DNA from 2 places in the Deferrisoma palaeochoriense genome. Region 2 is predicted to be linked to the other one. Evidence: riboswitches for the same ligand, from Rfam matches in the RefSeq annotation. Region 2 holds a riboswitch; the other holds the start of a gene.
The links. A riboswitch is a leader RNA that binds a small molecule or an ion and turns the genes downstream of it on or off. The one in region 2 is predicted to bind cobalamin.
Positions count from the first base shown of each region.

Region 1: another riboswitch for cobalamin. It lies ahead of ACYQ8L_RS13890 (ABC transporter ATP-binding protein); the one in region 2 lies ahead of ACYQ8L_RS02100 (TonB-dependent receptor plug domain-containing protein).

Region 1 covers NZ_BAAHXI010000054.1:8,152-11,547, reverse strand. The annotation lists gene rlmN (dual-specificity RNA methyltransferase RlmN) at 30-1,073, opposite strand; cobalamin riboswitch at 1,204-1,383, shown strand; gene ACYQ8L_RS13890 (ABC transporter ATP-binding protein) at 1,522-2,424, shown strand; gene ACYQ8L_RS13885 (ABC transporter permease) at 2,421-3,155, shown strand; gene cobI (precorrin-2 C(20)-methyltransferase) at 3,350-3,396, shown strand, end outside.
Region 2 covers NZ_BAAHXI010000004.1:25,100-28,495, forward strand. The annotation lists cobalamin riboswitch at 19-200, shown strand; gene ACYQ8L_RS02090 (hypothetical protein) at 360-617, shown strand; gene ACYQ8L_RS02095 (sirohydrochlorin cobaltochelatase) at 659-1,576, shown strand; cobalamin riboswitch at 1,670-1,851, shown strand; gene ACYQ8L_RS02100 (TonB-dependent receptor plug domain-containing protein) at 1,978-3,396, shown strand, end outside.

The sequences.
Region 1 (3,396 bases), on a different contig from region 2:
GGCAGGGACCCAAGCCGCCGCCCAGCCGCCTAGCCGCCTAGCCGCCCTGCCTCATCCGCCTTGAGCTGGCCGCAGGCCGCCAGGATGTCTTCGCCCCGGCTCTTTCGCAGGGTGGCCGTGAAGTTCTTCCGGAGCAAAACCTCCTGGAACGCCGCCACCGCCTCCGGGTCGGGCCGACGGAACGGGCTCTCCGGATGGGGGTTGTAGGCGATCAGGTTCACCTTGCACCGGACGTCCGACAAGAGCCGCACGAGCCGCCGGGCGTCGGCCGGGGTGTCGTTCACCCCGCCCAGCAGCACGTACTCGATGGTGTACCGGTCCCGGGGCGGGAGCGGGCTCTCCCGGAGGGCCGCCAGGAGCTCGGCGATGGGGAACCGGCGGTTCACGGGCATGATCCGATCGCGCACCTCGTCGGTGGTGGCGTTGAGGCTCACGGCCAGGCTCCCCAGCATCTCGGGCGGCAACCGCCGGATCCGGTCGGCGAGCCCGGAGGTCGACACCGTGAGCCGGCGGCGGGTGATGTTGGGCCCGTGGTCGCTCGACAGGATCCGGAACGCCCGCACCACGTTGTCGAAGTTGTGCAGGGGCTCCCCCATGCCCATGAACACCACGTTGGTGATCCGGCGCTCGGGCCCCATGCGGGCCTGTCCCACGAGCACCTGGGCCACGATCTCCCCGGCCGTGAGGTGGCGCCGGAGCCCCAGGGTTCCCGTGCGGCAAAAGGCGCAGCCCATGGCGCAGCCGGCCTGGGTGGACACGCACTGGGTCACCCGGCCCTCGTCGGGCATGAGCACGGTTTCCACCCGCTCGCCGTCGGCGAGTTCCAGGAGGAGTTTTACGGTGCCGTCCCGGCTCACCTGCTCGTGCACCACCCGGGGCACCCGGGCCGAGGCGGCCTCGGCGAGGCGCGCCCGGAGGCGGGCCGAGAGGTCGGTCATGTCCTCGAACCGGGTCACGCCGCGCTTATAGAGCCAGTGCATCACCTGGCGGGCCCGGAACCGCTTCTCCCCCAGCGTCTCGAAGAATCGCTCGAGGCCCTCCAGGTCGTGATCGAACAGGTCGACGGCGGTCATGGTCGTTTCGTAACGCCCCGTTCCAAGGGGATTTGCCGGCCCGGGGCCGGACCCGGCTTTATACCGTGGGCCGCGAAGGCCCGTCAAACGCCCGGCTTGACACATCCGGCCCGGGGGGATAAAAGAACGGTTCAATTTACGTCCGCCGGTGCCCCCAGGGGCTGAAAAGGGAAGTGGGGTGAAAGTCCCCCGCGGACCCGCCGCTGTGAGCGAGGACGACGGGCCACTGGAGCCACTGGCCGATCGGCTGGGAAGGCGGCCCCGAGGACGAATCGCGAGCCAGAAGACCTGCCGGCCGGACGCCCCGCGCGCCAAACCTCCCCGGGTGGATTCGGGAGGGCGGGGAATCCTTGAGGAGCTTCGAAAACGGGAAGCCCGCTCCGTGGTGGAGTGGGCTTTTTTCGTGGGGCTCCGGCCTTTGTAAGGAGATCGCCCGGATCGATCGGGCATGGGGAAGAGCATGCGGGAGGCGAGCGTCGCCGTAGAGCCGCGGGGGGCCGAGCCGGCCCCGGCCGTCGAGGCCCGGGGGCTCGTGAAGCGGTTCGGCAAGGTCCGGGCCCTCGACGGGCTCGACCTCGAGCTGCGGCCCGGGGAGATCTACGGCTTCCTCGGGCCCAACGGGGCCGGCAAGACCACCACGATCCGGATCCTCACGGGGCTTCTGCGGCCCGACGCCGGCACGGCCCGGGTGGGCGGGGCCGACGTGCTGCGGGACCCGGTGGCCGCCAAGGCCCAGATCGGGGTGGTGAGCCAGCAGCTCAACCTCGACCCCGACCTCACGGTGGCCGAGAGCCTCGAACTCCACGGCATCCTCCACGGCATGCCCCGGGCCGAGCGCCGGGCCCGGGCCGCGGAACTCCTGGCCTTCGCCGGCCTGGCCGAACGGGCCCGGAGCCTCGGCCGCACCCTCTCGGGAGGCATGAAGCGCCGGGTCACCATCGTGCGGGCGCTCCTCCACGAACCCCGGATCCTCTTTCTGGACGAGCCCACCGTGGGCCTCGATCCGGCCACCCGGCGCCGGCTCTGGGACCTCATCCGGGCCGTGAACCGCCGGGGGGTCACGGTGCTCCTGACCACCCACTACATCGAGGAGGCCGAGTTCCTGTGCCACCGGGTGGGCATCCTGGACCGGGGCCGGCTGATCGAGGAGGGGGAACCCCGGGCGCTTCTCGCGGAACTCGGCGAGTACGCCGTGGACGTGGTGGGGGACGACGGCACCCGCACCCGGTTCTTTCCGACCCGGGAGGCGGCCCTCGGGTTCCTCAGGCAGGCCCCGGAGGGCGCCGGGCTTCGGCGCACGAACCTGGAGGATCTCTTCCTCCAGCGCACGGGACGGAGGGTGGAGCCGTGAACGGGGTGGCCGGGGTGCTCTACCGGGAGCTTCGGATCTACCGCCGGCGGTGGAAGAAGCACCTGGCGTCCTACGCGGTGTCGCCGTTTTTGTTCCTGGTGGTGTTCGGGTGGGGGCTGGGCCGTCACGTGGAACTCGACGGCGTGGGGTATCTGGCGTTCATGATCCCGGGCCTCGCCACCATGGCGAGCATGACCCAGAGCTACGGCACGGCCACCGAGATCAACATCGCCCGGTTCTACTGGCGGATCTTCGAGGAGTTCCAGATGGCCCCGGTGCCGGCCTGGCAGATCGCCCTGGGCGAGGTGATCTACGGCATGGTCCGGGGGCTCGCGGCCGCCGTGGTGGTGTACCTTCTGGCCTGGCCCTTCGGGGTCCGGCCGCCCCTGAGCCCGACCGTGGGGGCCCTGTTCGGCCTCCACACCTTCGCGTTCGCCTCGGCCGCCGTGACGGCGGCCATGGTGGTGCGAAGCCACGCCGACCAGGGGCACATCAACACGTTCTTCATCGTGCCCATGTCGTTTTTGTGCGGCACGTTCTTCCCGCTCGACCGGCTGCCCGGGTGGGCCGAGGCGCTGGCCTACGGGCTTCCGCTCACCCACTCGAGCCTCACGATCCGGGCGGCGAGCCTGGGCCAGCCCGTGCCCTGGGTCCACGCCGCGGCCCTGGCCGGGTTCGCCGCGGCGTTCTTCGCCTCGGCCGTGTGGGCCGTGCGGCGAAGCAGTTCGTAGATCAGGCTTGGAGGCTAGGAAGCTGGGAGGCTGGAAGGCCGGGAACCGGGAACGGTTTTGGCGTATTTCCTTGCAGCCGTCCGGAGCGGGCACTCAGGCCCCGGGGTGGGCTCGCATGGGAGGGATCCAGACGCTTTTCGGCTTTCTAGCGTTCCAGCCTCCCCGCTTTCCAGCCTAAACAACGAGGAGTCCCCATGAGCACCCTCGGCACGTTTTACGGCATCGGCGTCGGCCCCGGCGA
Region 2 (3,396 bases):
CGTATCGTCCGGGACACAATCAGCATGACGCCCGCCGGTGCCCCCCTGGGGCTGAAAAGGGAAGAGGGGTGCGATTCCCCCGCGGACCCGCCGCTGTGAGCGCTGACGAAGGGCCTTGATGCCACTGGCCGAAACGGCTGGGAAGGCGGCCCGGAGGACGACGCGCGAGCCAGAAGACCTGCCGGCAGACGGGCGACCCACGCGAACCTCCCCGGGCCTTTGGGAGGGTGGGACCGCAACCCGGCGCTTCGAAAACGGGAAGCCCGCACGCCATGGCGCGTGCGGGCTTTTTTCGTGGTGCCGGAACCGCCGTCTCGTCCCTCCCCGCTCCGGGGCCAACTCCCACAAGGAGGGACTCGATGAACACCGGAACCGTGCTCTACCTGGCCGACGTCTCCCGCATCGCCGCCGCCGACCCCGCCGAACTGCCCGGGGATCTGGGGCTGGACCCGGAGTGGACCGAGATCGCCGCCTCGGCCCCGGGGTGGCCCACGGTGCCAGACGCCCTGCTGCGCCTCGTGGAACGGGGGGCCGGGCAGGTAACGCTGCGCGTGGCGAGGCCGGGGCCCGGGGGAGGCGTGGAGCTCGGTTGTTTGTGCGAGAGGATTTTTGGTTGAGGCAACCCCTTTTCTCCAACAACGCCCGAAAGGAGGCCCCCATGTTCCGTCGCAGCCGTATCGCCCTCATCCTGTTCTTGGCGTTCGTGTGGGCCCTGCCCGAGTCGGCCCGGGCGGCCCAGATGATGACCCGCACCCTCAAGGACAAACCGGCCATCGTGATCGCGGCCTTCGGCACCAGCACCAAGGCCCAGGTCACCTACGACGCGTTTGAGCGGCAGCTTCGGGAGGCGCTCCCGGGATACGAGGTGCGCTGGGCCTTCACGTCGGAGGTGATCCGGGAACGGGTGAACGCCCGGTGGGCGAAGGAGGGCAGGCCCGAGCGCCTCAAAAGCCTCCAGCAGGCCCTGGCCGACCTGGAGGCCGCCGGGTACACCAAGGCCGTGGTGCAGCCCCTCCACGTCTTTCCCGGCGAGGAGTACGAGGAGGTCTTGCGGATCGTCGAGCGGTTCCCGGACCTGCACATCGAGACCGGCGAAGCCCTTCTCCAGCGCTGGGAGACGGTCCACGAGGTGCTCGAGATCCTTTCGGCCTCGTTCCTGCCGCCGGACGAGGGCTGCAACGTCTTGGCGGCCCACGGAAGCCCCCAGACCCACGTGGGGGCGAACATCGCCTACCTGGGCCTCGACCGGCTCCTGCGCCGCCGGTTCCCCAACGCCTTCGTCGGCACCGTGGAGGGCATCCTGGGCCCCGAGAACGGCCTCGAGCCGGCCAAGGCCTACCGGGTGAAACGGGCCCGGTTCGTGCCCCTCATGTACGTGGCCGGCGACCACGTCATGAACGACATCATGGGCGACGAGTTCGATTCCTGGAAAGAGCAGATGAAGGCGGCCGGGTTCACCGCCGACTGCCCCACCGTGGAACTCGGGGGGGAGCGCTACTACAAGGGGCTCGGGTTCTATCCCGAGATCAACGCGATCTTCATCCGGGAGATCGAGCGGGTCTTGCGCCGCCTGTGACCCAACCCGATCCAACGCTCCTTTCGTCCGGGGGAGGGCACCCCTCCCCCGTCCCTTTTTTCGGAACGGCGGCCCGGACAACGGGGCCGGAACAACGCGAATCTGCCCGCCGGTGCCCCCTTGGGGGCTGAAAAGGGAAGTGGGGTGCAATTCCCCCGCGGACCCGCCGCTGTGAGCGCTGACGAAGGGCCTCGATGCCACTGGCCGAACGGCCGGGAAGGCGGCCCGGAGGACGACGCGCGAGCCAGAAGACCTGCCGGCGCGGGCAACCCACGTGAACCTCCCCGGGCTTTCGGGAGGGTGGGCTCTGTGGTGCTTCAAAAACGGGAAGCCCGCACGCCGGCCATGGTGTGCGGGCCTTTTTCGTAGCCCGATCGGGGGCTCGGTTTCGAGGGGAGCCGATGGAACGCTGCACCCATCGACAACGTGTGGGGAGATCCGTCCGGGCCGTCGTGGGGCTGGCCCTGCTGCCGGCATTCTGCTCCCACCCCGCGCCCGCGGACGAGAGTCCCGTGCTCCAGGAGGTGGTGGTCTCTGCCGAGGTTCCGCCGCCGGAGCAACCACAGACCCCGGAACGCACGGCCGCGGTCACGGTGATCCCGGCCGAGCGCTTCCAGGAGAAGGCCACCTCGGTTCCCGAGGTCCTGGAGCAGTCGGTGGGCCTCACGATCCGCCGGTTCGGCGGCCTGGGCGCGTTCTCCACGGCATCGATCCGCGGGTCCACGGGCCAGCAGGTGGCCGTACTGCTGGACGGCGTGCCGCTGGCCGGCCCCGGCACCGGTCTGGTGAATCTCGGCGACCTTCCGTTGGGCGACGTGGAGCGGATCGAGGTGTACCGGGGCACCTCGCCCCTGCGGCTGCGTTCGCCCGCCATCGGGGGCGTCATCAACGTGGTGACCCGCAGGGCGAAGCCGGGCTGGACCGCCCGGGCCGACGCCACGTACGGATCGTTCGACACCCTGGACGCGCGGGGCGTGGTTTCGTGGAAGGGCGACCGGGTGGGGCTCCTGGCGTCGGGCAGCTACACCTCGTCCGACGGGGACTTCGAGTTCTTGGACGACAACGGCACCCGGGCCAACCCGGACGACGACGAGACCACCACCCGCCGCAACAACGCGTTCTACGCGCGAAACCTGCTGGCCAAGGTCTCCTGGGAACCTTCGCCCCTGCTTCGCCTCGAACTCTCCGACGACTACTTCGACAAGCGCGAGGGCGTGCCCGGGATCGGCTCAAACCAATCGGACACGGCGCGCCTTCGCACCTATCGCAACGTGCTGTCGGTGCGGGCCGTGCGGGATGCCTTCCTCTCCGAGAACCTGGGCGCGGAGCTGTTCCTGCACCGGGTCGACGAGACCACCGCCTTCCTGGACCCGCTGGGCGAGATCGGGGTGGGGCGTCAGGACAATGTGAACGAGACCGTGGCCTGGGGCGGGGAGGGGATCCTCACCTGGTACTGGGGCGAGGCCCAGGTGCTGTCCTTTCTAGGGGCCTACCGAAACGAGCGGGCCGAGTCCCGGGACGAACTCACCGAGCCGTCCCAGGGCGACACCCAGGAGCGCACCACCTACCAGGCCGGGGTCGAGGACGAGGTGTATCTCCTGGACGACCGCCTCGTGCTGGTGCCCCAGGTGCTCTACACCTTTCTCGACCACGAGTTCGGCGGCCGGTCGCCGTTCTCCTGGAAGGAACTCCCCTCCCCGGACGACCGGGGGTACTGGACCTACCGGGTGGGGCTCTCCTCCCAACCCCGCCCCTGGATCAAGGTTCGGGCCAACGTGGCCCGGGCCTACCGGTTCCCCACCTTGACCGAGCTGTTCGGG